2 regions of the Angustibacter sp. McL0619 genome follow, and region 1 is predicted to be linked to the other one. Evidence: predicted binding sites of a transcription regulator. Region 1 holds the regulator's gene; the other holds the start of a gene.

Region 1 (5,447 bases):
TCCCGTGCCCGGGGCGAAGTCGCGCACCGCCGCGGCCAGGTCGTCGACCCCGTCCAGCATCTCGACCACCACGCCCTCGACCCGCAGGTCGTCCCCCCAGACCTTCTCGACCAGCTCGGCGTCGTGCTTGCCCTCGACCCAGATCCGCGACCCGCGGGCGCTGCGCGCACGCTGGTCCCGCACGAGGGTGGACCCGCTGGCCGTTCTGGTGGGCGTTGGCGGCGCTGCCGGTGCCTTGGGAGCGACGAGGACGACGGGGGCGCCGTCCAGCAGGAAGCCCGGTCCGAGCGGAAAGCCGCGGCTGCGCCCCCTGCGGTCCTCCAGGTGCACGACGTGGATGCCACCGGCCTTCTCGGTGCGGACCACCGCGCCGCACCAGCCGGTCTCGACATCCTCGACGACCAGGCCGGTCTCGGCGGTCACCTCGGTGCTGTGCCCCCGGGGCGGCGTCCTCCAGTCACCGGTCAGCACGTCGTCCCCGTAGCGGTCCACGGCGGTGATGCTAGTGGTCGAGCAGGATCCGACCAGGTCCGGTGACGGGGTGGGGCGCCAGGACGCCCAAGGGCTCCCAGCGGCGAGGACCCGGTCGATCCCTGTCGCCGGTGGCTCGCGCCGGGCGTGGGCGCCCAGGTCGAGGGCACGGTGGGCGGCGAGGACGTAGACTGGCACTCGCGCTGTTTGAGTGCCAGGTTGCTTCGAGACCGACGACGCGGAGGTGTGGATGAGTGACGAGCGACGGCTCGCCGTGCTGCGCGCCATCGTCGAGGACTACGTCGAGACCCGTGAGCCCGTCGGTTCCAAGGCGCTGGTCGAGCGGCACCGCCTCGGCGTGTCGAGCGCGACCATCCGCAACGACATGGCGGCTCTGGAGGACGAGGGCCTGATCACCCAGCCGCACACCAGCGCCGGCCGGGTGCCGACCGACGCCGGCTACCGGATGTTCGTCGACCGGCTGTCCGCCTTCAAACCCATGTCCGGCCCCGAGCGGCAGGCGATCTCCGGCTTCCTCGCCGGTGCCGTCGACCTGGACGACGTGGTGGACCGCACCGTGCGGCTGATGGCTTCGCTGACCCACCAGGTCGCGGTCATGCAGTACCCGTCGCTGACCCGCTCGACCGTGCGGCACATCGAGCTGGTCCCGATCGGCCAGCAGCGGCTGCTGGTCGTGCTCATCGCCGGCACCGGTCGGGTGGAGCAGCGGGTGCTGGAGACGGAGAACCCGCTGGACGAGAGCGTGCTCGGTGAGATCCGTGCCCGGATCAACGCCGAGTCGGCCGGCCGCCAGCTGACCGACGCGGCAGCCCGGCTGCAGCAGCTCCCCGAGCAGCTGCCGGTGGAGGACCGCGAGCTGGTGCGCTCGGTCGTCCGGGCGCTGGACGACGCCCTCATTGAGGAGCGGGAGGAGCGGGTGGTGCTCGCCGGGGCCGCCAACCTGACCCGGTTCGGCCAGGACTTCCCGGACAGCATCGGACCGGTGCTGGACGCGCTCGAGGAGCACGTCGTGCTGCTACGGCTGCTCGGTGAGCTCTCGCACGACCCCAACGCAGTCGCCGTCCGGATCGGCAGCGAGCTCGAGTACGAGGGCCTGCAGGGAACCTCAGTGGTCTCCAGCGGCTACGGCGGTGGGCAGGACGTGGTGGCCGCCCTCGGCGTCCTCGGCCCGACCCGGATGGACTACCCGACCACGATGGCCACGGTGCGCGCGGTGGCCCGCTACGTCTCCCGGGCGCTCGACGGGTAACCCGTTACCGCCCGCCCAGCCGGCCTCGCCCGGCACCATCCCGAACGGACGAAGAGGACCCTTGAGCGACCACTACGAGACCCTCGGCGTCGCCCGTGACGCCACGCCGGAGGAGATCAAGAAGGCCTACCGCAGGCTGGCCCGCAAGCTGCACCCCGACGTCAACCCCGGGCCTGAGGCGGAGGACCAGTTCAAGTCGGTCAGCGCCGCCTACGACGTGCTCAGCGACGCCGGCAAGCGTGCGAGCTACGACCGTGGCGGCGACGCGTTCGCGGGGGCGGCCGGCGGGTTCGGCCAGGGCTTCTCGTTCACGGACATCATGGACGCCTTCTTCGGCGGTCAGGGCGGCGCCGAGCGCGGGCCGCGCTCGCGCCAGCGCCGCGGTCAGGATGCCTTGATCCGGGTGCAGATCGACCTGCGGGACGCCGTGTTCGGCAGCGAGAAGGAGATCTCGGTCGACACGGCCGTCGGCTGCCCGACCTGCGACGGTCTTGGCGCGCAGCCGGGCACCGGCACCCGCACCTGCGACGTCTGCGGCGGACGCGGCCAGGTGCAGCAGGTTCAACGATCGTTCATGGGCAACGTGATGACCTCGCGGCCATGCGCCACCTGCCAGGGCTACGGCTCGGTCATCGCGCAACCGTGCGTTCAGTGCTCCGGCGAGGGCCGGGTGCGCTCGCGGCGCACCATGACGCTGCGCATCCCCGCCGGTGTCGACAACGGCACCCGCATCCAGCTCAGCGGCGAGGGCGAGGTCGGCGCCGGGAACGGACCGGCGGGCGATCTGTACGTCGAGATCGCGGTCGCTAACCACCCGACGTTCGTCCGGCGCGGCGACGACCTGCACGCCACGGTCGCGCTGCCGATGACGGCTGCGGCGCTGGGCACCAGCGTCACGCTCGACACGCTGGACGGCGACCAGACCCTCGACGTCGCAGCGGGAACGCAGTCCGGCCAGGTGACCACGATGCGTGGTCTCGGCGTGACCCGGCTGCGCGGTATGGGGCGCGGCGACCTGATCGTGCACGTCGAGGTCAACACCCCCAAGAACCTGGACGAAGAGCAGCGGGCGCTGCTGACCCAGCTCGCCAGGCTCCGTGACGAGGAGCGCCCGGAGGGTCGGCTGGCCTCGCACGGCAGCGGTCTGTTCGGCCGGCTGAAGGACGCGCTCAGTGGCAAGTGAGCTGAGGGTGCGCGGCCGTTGAGCGCGCCGCTGTTCCTGCTCGAGCCGGACGCCCTGCAGGGCGTCCGGCTCGGCGCCAGCGTGCTGCTCGGTGGCCCGGAGGGCCGGCACGCGGCGACCGTACGACGGATCGTGGTCGGCGAGCGGGTGGACGTCGCTGACGGCTCCGGTGCGCTGGCCCGCTGCACGGTGACCGCGGTCGGCCGGGACGAGCTCACCCTGCGGGTCGACGAGCGGGAGGACGTGCCTGAGCCGGCCCCTCGGTTCGTTCTGGTCCAGGCGCTGGCGAAGGGCGAGCGCGACGACCTTGCCATCGAGGCGGCCACCGAGCTGGGTGTCGACGAGGTGGTGCCCTGGCAGGCGGAGCGCAGCGTCGTGGTGTGGCGCGGCGAGCGGGGCGTGCGGTCGCATCGCAAGTGGGAGCAGACCGTGCGGGCGGCCGCCAAGCAGTCGCGCCGGGCGCGGGTGCCGAAGGTCGGTGACCTGGTGGACCGCGAGGGGCTGGTGGCGCGGGTCGGCGCCGCGACCCTGGCTGTCGTGCTGCACGAGGAGGCGACCCTGCCGCTGGCGGCGCTGGACGTACCGAGCATCGGCGAGGTGCTCCTGGTGGTGGGGCCAGAGGGCGGCATCACGCCGGACGAGGTCGACGCGATGGCTCTGGTGGGGGCCACCACCTGCCGGATCGGCCGCGAGGTGCTGCGCTCCTCGACCGCTGGGCCGGCGGCGCTGTCGGTGCTCAGCGCGGCGATGCGCTGGCGCTGAGCCCAGCTGACATCCGCCCGCCACGGGTCGTCGGACTCCTGCCGTTGACCTGACGGACACCTGACGGAGGCATCCCCGCGATTGCCGTTGTCGGTGGTGGTTGATAGGCATGGTCCCGACGCACGACGGCCGGTCACCGACGACCTGCCGGACCTTGTCCAACACCGGACGGCCGGGGGGCCCGCGATGGCGACCGAGAGCTTCCTGGGTGCCGCGACGACGGATCCGCGCGGTGCACTCGGGGTGGACGAGGTGCGCGAGCACGTCGCCAGCCTCGCGCTGCGCGACGACCGCCCGGTGGGCACCTCCCGGGTCGGCCTCGAGCTGGAGTCGCATCTGGTCGACCTGGTGGCACCGGACTGCCGACCTAGCTGGGACGAGATCGGCGCGGCGCTGGCGGACCTGCCGCTGATGCCTGGGGGTAGCGGGGTCAGCGTGGAGCCTGGCGGCCAGGTCGAGCTGTCCGGGCCTGCGACGTCCGACGTGGTGCGGGCCGTACAGGCGCTCCGGTCCGACCACCGGGTGCTGCGCACCCACCTGCGGCAGAGCGGGTTGGCGCTTTCCCTGGCGGGTACGGATCCGGTTCGCCCCGCGCTCCGGGTGAACCCAGGTCCGCGGTACGTGGCGATGGAGGAGCACTGGCGCGCCACCGGCCAGAGCGCCGCCGGGCTCGCGATGATGTGCTCGACCGCATCGGTCCAGGTGAACCTCGATGCCGGGCCGCGCTCAGGTTGGGCCCAGCGCACCGAGCTGGCGCACCTGCTCGGTCCGGTCCTGGTGGCGGTCTCGGCCTGCTCACCGTGGCTGACCGGTCGGGCGACCGGCTGGCGTTCGGCTCGCCAGCGCGTCTGGGGCGACCTCGACGTGCTGCGCTGCGGGCCCTTGCGCGGTGGTCCGGACCCGGCGGTGGAGTGGGCCGGCTACGCCCTCGAGGCCCCGGTGATGCTGGTCGGCTCGGCCGCGGGGATGGCCGCCGTGCGCAGCAGGGTGTCGATGCGTGAGTGGATCCGCGGTGACGTGCTGCTCGACGGGCGAAGACCGACGCTGGTCGACGTCGACCAGCACCTGACCACGCTGTTCCCGCCTGCTCGGCTGCGCGGCTGGATCGAGGTGCGCTACCTCGATGCCGCGCCCGTGCGGTGGTGGCCCGCGCTGGTGGCCGTGCTGGTCACGCTGATGGACGTGCCCGCCGCCGCCGACCGTGCGGCGCAGCTGACCGAGCCGGTGCGTCGGGAGTGGACGGCGGCCGCGCGGGACGGCCTGGCGCACCCGGAAATCGCCCGGGCCGCCCGGGCCTGCCTGGAGCTGGCGGGGCAGCACTGCCCGGACGAGCTGGTGCCGGACGTCGCCAGGCTGGCGGACCTGGTCGGCGCAGGCAGGTCGCCGGGCGATGAGCTGGCCGACCTGGCCACCCGGTCCGGGCCGCGAGCCGCACTGCTGGAGGACTGCGATGCGTGAGCTGCTCGCCCGCGACCTCGAGCGGGCCCGGGTTCGCACCCTGCGCCTGACCGACCTCGACGAGCCAGAGCTGGTCCGCCAGCACGACCCGCTGATGAGCCCGCTGGTGTGGGACCTCGCGCACATCGGCCAGCAGGAGGACCTCTGGCTGCTCCGCGGTGGCAACGCCGGGGAGCCAGGGCTGCTGCCGCCGGACGTCGAGCAGCTCTACGACGCCTTCAAGCACCGGCGCTCCGACCGACCGTCGCTGCCGCTGCTGCCGCCGGTGCGGGCGCGCTCGTTCTGCACCGAGGTCCGCGGCCG
Region 2 (5,447 bases), 840 kb from region 1:
TCACCTCGGCGCCCGGCACCTGGGCCTGGCTCGAGGCGGCCCGGACGCAGGGCCGGCTGGACGACGTCGTGTCGGCCTGCACGAGCGGAGCCGTGATCGCGGCCGCGGTCGGCCCGGTCACCGCGCAACCGCTGCGGGACGCGGGGATCGAGCCCGTGGTGCCGGACCGCTACCGGCTCGGTGCGCTGGTGCACTCGCTGACGTCGGCCCTGGTCGCGCGCACCAGCTGAAAGGGCCGCAGACGCACCGGAGGGCGGCACCCGCGCGGGTGCCGCCCTCCGGCCTCGTGCGTGAGGCAGTCGATCAGGAGCGGTGGATCAGAAGTCCATGCCGCCCATGCCACCGTCGCCACCCGGCATGGCCTGAGAGGCCTTCTCCGGCTTGTCGGCGATGACGGCCTCGGTAGTCAGGAACAGCGCGGCGATCGACGCGGCGTTCTGCAGCGCGGACCGGGTCACCTTGACCGGGTCGTTGATGCCGGCCTTCAGCATGTCGACGTACTCGCCGGTGGCCGCGTTCAGCCCCCAGCCCGCCTCCAGGCCGCGGACCTTCTCGGCCACGACGCCACCCTCGAGACCGGCGTTGATCGCGATCTGCTTGAGCGGAGCCTCGACGGCGACCCGAACGATGTTGGCGCCAGTGGCCTCGTCGCCGGTCAGGTCGAGCTTGTCGAACGCGGTGTTGCCGGCCTGGATGAGCGCGACGCCACCACCGGCGACGATGCCCTCCTCCACAGCGGCCTTGGCGTTGCGCACCGCGTCCTCGATGCGGTGCTTGCGCTCTTTGAGCTCGACCTCGGTCGCTGCGCCGGCCTTGATGACGGCCACGCCGCCGGCCAGCTTGGCCAGCCGCTCCTGCAGCTTCTCGCGGTCGTAGTCGGAGTCCGACTTCTCGATCTCGGCGCGGATCTGGTTGACCCGTCCGGCGATCGCGTCAGCGTCGCCAGCACCCTCGACGATGGTCGTCTCGTCCTTGGTGATGACGACCTTGCGGGCCCGGCCGAGCAGCTCGATGCCGGTGTTCTCCAGCTTCAGGCCGACCTCCTCGCTGATGACCTCACCACCGGTCAGGGTGGCGATGTCGGCGAGCATGGCCTTGCGGCGGTCACCGAAGCCCGGCGCCTTGACGGCGACCGACTTGAAGGTGCCACGGATCTTGTTGACGATCAGCGTGGACAGCGCCTCGCCGTCGACGTCCTCGGCGATGATGACCAGCGGCTTGCCGGACTGCATGACCTTCTCCAGCAGCGGGAGCAGGTCCTTCACGGTCGAGATCTTGGAGTTCGCGACGAGGATGTAGGGGTCCTCGAGCTCGGTCTCCATGCGCTCGGTGTCGGTGACGAAGTACGCCGAGATGTAGCCCTTGTCGAAACGCATACCCTCGGTGAGCTCGAGCTCGAGCCCGAAGGTGTTCGACTCCTCGACGGTGATGACGCCTTCCTTGCCGACCTTGTCCATCGCCTCGGCGATCAGGTCGCCGATCGTGGAGTCACCGGCGGAGATGCCGGCGGTCTGCGCGATCTGCTCCTTGGTCTCGACCTCACGGGCCGAGGCCAGCAGCTGCTCGGACACGGCCTCGACGGCCTGCTCGATGCCACGCTTGAGGGCCATCGGGTTCGCGCCGGCGGCCACGTTGCGCAGGCCCTCGCGGACCATGGCCTGGGCCAGCACAGTGGCGGTCGTCGTGCCGTCACCGGCGACGTCGTCCGTCTTCTTCGCGACCTCCTTGACCAGCTCGGCGCCGATCTTCTCGTAGGGGTCGTCGAGCTCGATCTCCTTGGCGATGCTCACACCGTCGTTGGTGATCGTGGGGGCGCCCCACTTCTTCTCCAGCACGACGTTGCGGCCCTTGGGGCCGAGGGTGACGCGGACGGCGTCGGCGAGGACGTTCATGCCCCGCTCGAGACCGCGGCGAGCCTCCTCGTCGAAGGCGATGATCTTGGCCATGCTCTCGGGTTCCTCCCGCTATCGGGTGGTGGTGACCGCTCGGTGCCCGCGACGGACGATCGGCGGCGCCGCGCTCTGGTCACGCGACGGCCCCCGACCTCACCGGTCGATCGACGTCAGGTAGCACTCACGTGTGACGAGTGCTAGGTCAATGATTAGCACTCGACCCCTCCGAGTGCAAATGCCGCTGGCCCACCTGTGGACCCGCGCCGCCGTGCCCCCACGAGCGAATTGGCTGGCCGGCGGGGGCTACCGCAGCCCGCTCGGCGCGACGATCATGGCCGGATGCGACTGCGCACCCGGGACTGGACACGACGAGTGGTCAACGTGCTCACCCTGGCCACGCCGGTGGGACTGCTGCTCGCCCGCAGCGGGCACGCCACGCTGGTGCCGGGCCCGCACGGCACCTGGGTGGCCACCGGCTACCGCTCCCGGTTCCCGGCGCCGCGGGCGCCGGCGGTGACGATCGGGGACGTGGTCCTGCTCCGGCTGGACGACGAGCGGCTGGCCCGGCGTCCGAGGCTGCTCACCCACGAGTCGCGGCACTGCGGGCAGTGGGCCTGCTGGCTGGGGATGATCGGCTTCCCGGTCGCCTACGGCGTGGCCAGCCTGGTGTCCTGGTGGAAGGTGCGCGACTTCGCCCTGGCGAACGTCTTCGAGGTCCGGGCCGGGCTGGTGGACGGCGGATACCTGCGTCCGGGCGAACCGGTCAGTTCTGGTAGTCGGCGCCCAGCACGGCCGTGACCCGGTTGGAGCCGAAGTCGGCTGACTCGCGGCTGACCGCGCTGCCGCCGAGGTCCTCGGCGACCGCGTCCGCCGTGGCCTGGAGCGAGGCCCGGCCGTAGAACACGGTGGTCACGTCGACGCCGGCGCTGTAGTTGCCGGTGCTGCGGATGGTCCAGCCCGCGTTCTTGAGCTTGGCGGCGGCACCGGCCGCGAGGCCGGACCGCTTGGTCGCGTTCAGCACCGACACCGGCTGTGAGTGGTCCACCGTCGGCGCGGCGCTCGTACTGGTGTCCTCCGGCGTGGACGTCGGTGTGCTGCTCGGCTTCGTCGTCCCGGTCTTGCTGGGCGTCTTCGTCGAGGACGAACCCGATACCGCTCCCGAGCTGGCCGCGTTGGTGCCGCTGTCGTCCGCGCCGCCACCCCACGAGCCGGTGGCGTAGACGACGATCAGCACGACGGCGACGGCGGCGATGAACCACGGGATCGCGCCCGCTGGCCCCAGGCCCGGCGGGCGGTGCGCCCCGCGGCGTTCGTGGTACTGGCTCATACGCTTCGTGCTCCTGCACGGCGCCGGTTCGCCGGCGCCACGGACAGGGTCAGACCTTCATCCCGAGGCGGCGCGCGGAACGGGCCCGCTGGCGCGAGGCACGCATCCGGCGCAGCCGCTTGACCAGCATCGGGTCGAGCTCCAGCGCGTCCTGCCGGTCGATCAGCGCGTTCAGCACCTGGTAGTACCGAGTGGCTGACATGTCGAACAGCTCGCGGATCGCCTGCTCCTTCGCGCCGGCGTACTTCCACCACTGCCGCTCGAAGGCCAGGATCTCGGTGTCGCGCTCCGACAGGGTGGACGCAGAGCTCGGCTCGACACTGCCGTGGTTCGCGGCCTGTGCAGCGGAGCGTCGATCGGTCGTTGCGGCGTCCATGACCGACAGGGTAGACGGTGAACCACACTGATGTCATTCGACCCGCGCAACGACGCGAACTCACGCCATCGTGTCCAAGATCGTCGAGATGTCCGCTTCGCTGGTGTTCGGGTTGACGATCGCGAACCTCGTTACCGTCTCGCCCTCGTGCGTGGTGGGCACGACGAACGCCAGGTTGGCCAGCAGCAGCCGGTCCGACCAGCGCTGGTACTGCTGCGGAGTCCAGCCCACCCGACGGAACACCACGACCGAGGTGTCCGGCTCGCGCAGCAGCTCGAGGTAGTCCCGCTTCTCGATCTGCGCCGCCGCGTACCGGGTCACCTCCAGGGTGCGCTCGATGGCTGCGGTGTAGGCGTCGGTGCCGTGGGTGGCCAGGCTGAACCAGAAGGGCAGCCCACGAGCCCGCCGGGTCAGCCCGACCGAGTAGTCGGACGGGTTGAACTCGGCGGCCTCGGTCAGCACGTCGAGGTAGCCGGCCTTCTGGGTGTGCGCCGCGCGGGCCTGCTGCGGGTCGCGGTAGATCAGCGCGCAGCAGTCGAACGGTGCGAACAGCCACTTGTGCGGGTCGACGATGAACGAGTCGCAGCGCTCAATGCCGTCGTAGCGGTGCCGGATGCTGGGGGCGGCCAGCCCGGCGCCGCCGTAGGCGCCGTCCACGTGGAACCAGACCCCGAGCTCGGCGCAGACCTCGGCCACCGAGGCCAGATCGTCCACGATGCCGAAGTTCGTCGTCCCGGCGGTCGCGACCACGGCGAACAGCCCGTCGGTGCCCGTCGACTCCAGGGTCGCCCGCAGGTTCGCCCCGGTCAGCCGGCCGTCCTCGTCCACCGGCACGCCGACGAAGTCGACGTCCATGATGTCGCAGGCGCTCTTGATCGAGGAGTGCGCCTGCGTGGTGCCGGCCACCTTCCACCGGGCCGGCGGCGTGCCGCCCTCGCGGCGCGCGGCATGCCGGGCGGCGACCAGCGCGGACAGGTTGCCGATCGTGCCGCCCGGCACGAACACCCCGCCGGCTTCGTCGGGCAGGCCGACCAGGTCCGAGATCCAGCGCAGCGCGGCGTTCTCGGCGTGCACGGCGCCCGCACCCTCGAGCCAGGACCCGCCGTAGATGGACGACGCCCCGACCACCAGGTCGAACAAAGCGCTCGCCTCGGTGGGCGCGCAGGGGATGAACGACAGATAGCGCGGGTGGTCGGTCGAGATGCAGGCCGGCGCCAGCTCGCGGGTGAACAGGTCCAGCGCCGCGGTCCCGCCCAGGCCGTCCTTGGTGATCGTCTGGCCGGCCACCTCGTCCAGCTCGGCCTGGGTCCGGGGGCCGTCCAGCGGCACCGGGTTCATCCGCGAGCGCCGCAGGGTGTAGTCCAGGACCGCCCGGCTCAGGGTCTCGACGTCCTCATCGAAGGCATGCACGAGGGTGCAGTCTAAGCGTCGCCGCGGATGCTCAGCGCGCGGTCAGGACCTCCTGCGCAGCGGCTTCGTCGACGGCGTCCGGCAGCGGTCGTGGCTTGGCCAGCGAGAGCACGGCGCCGAGCGCGCACATCACCGCGGCGGTGAGGAACACCACGACGAGGCCGTCGTGCAGCGGGCCGGAGATCAGCTGCGGGAAGTACGTCTTGCCGACCAGCGTCGCGGCGTGGTCCGGCGACAGCTTGGCCAGCACGTCCGGGCCGAGCAGCTCGCGCATCGGGTTGTAGCCGAGGAACGCGGCGAACAGGCTGCCGACCGGTGGCAGCCCGGCGATCTGGTGCGCGGTGTCGGCGGGCACGCCCTGGGCGGTCAGGCTGCTGCTGAGCTGGCTGGGCAGGTGCTTGGCCAGCCCGGCGATCATCAGCGAGAAGAAGACGCCGATGGA

The links. Region 1 encodes HrcA, which represses chaperone genes, less so after heat shock. Its sites were predicted from a motif close to GNTNGCACTCGGNNNNNCCGAGTGCNANC; they were not measured.
Region 2: groL (chaperonin GroEL) is a predicted target of HrcA. The motif match lies at 2,101-2,129, and genes of this name have one in related genera.

Annotation. Positions count from the first base shown of each region.
Region 1 covers NZ_CP188257.1:1,707,554-1,713,000, forward strand. Annotated here, with positions in the region: gene ACPPVT_RS07865 (DUF3097 domain-containing protein) at 1-492, opposite strand, end outside; gene hrcA (heat-inducible transcriptional repressor HrcA) at 722-1,741, shown strand; gene dnaJ (molecular chaperone DnaJ) at 1,803-2,924, shown strand; gene ACPPVT_RS07880 (16S rRNA (uracil(1498)-N(3))-methyltransferase) at 2,943-3,686, shown strand; gene egtA (ergothioneine biosynthesis glutamate--cysteine ligase EgtA) at 3,873-5,144, shown strand; gene egtB (ergothioneine biosynthesis protein EgtB) at 5,137-5,447, shown strand, end outside.
Region 2 covers NZ_CP188257.1:867,103-872,549, reverse strand. Annotated here, with positions in the region: gene ACPPVT_RS03710 (uroporphyrinogen-III synthase) at 1-230, shown strand, start outside; gene groL (chaperonin GroEL) at 318-1,946, opposite strand; gene ACPPVT_RS03700 (hypothetical protein) at 2,232-2,690, shown strand; gene ACPPVT_RS03695 (LytR C-terminal domain-containing protein) at 2,656-3,219, opposite strand; gene ACPPVT_RS03690 (DUF3263 domain-containing protein) at 3,269-3,595, opposite strand; gene ACPPVT_RS03685 (pyridoxal phosphate-dependent decarboxylase family protein) at 3,656-5,005, opposite strand; gene ACPPVT_RS03680 (MFS transporter) at 5,037-5,447, opposite strand, start outside.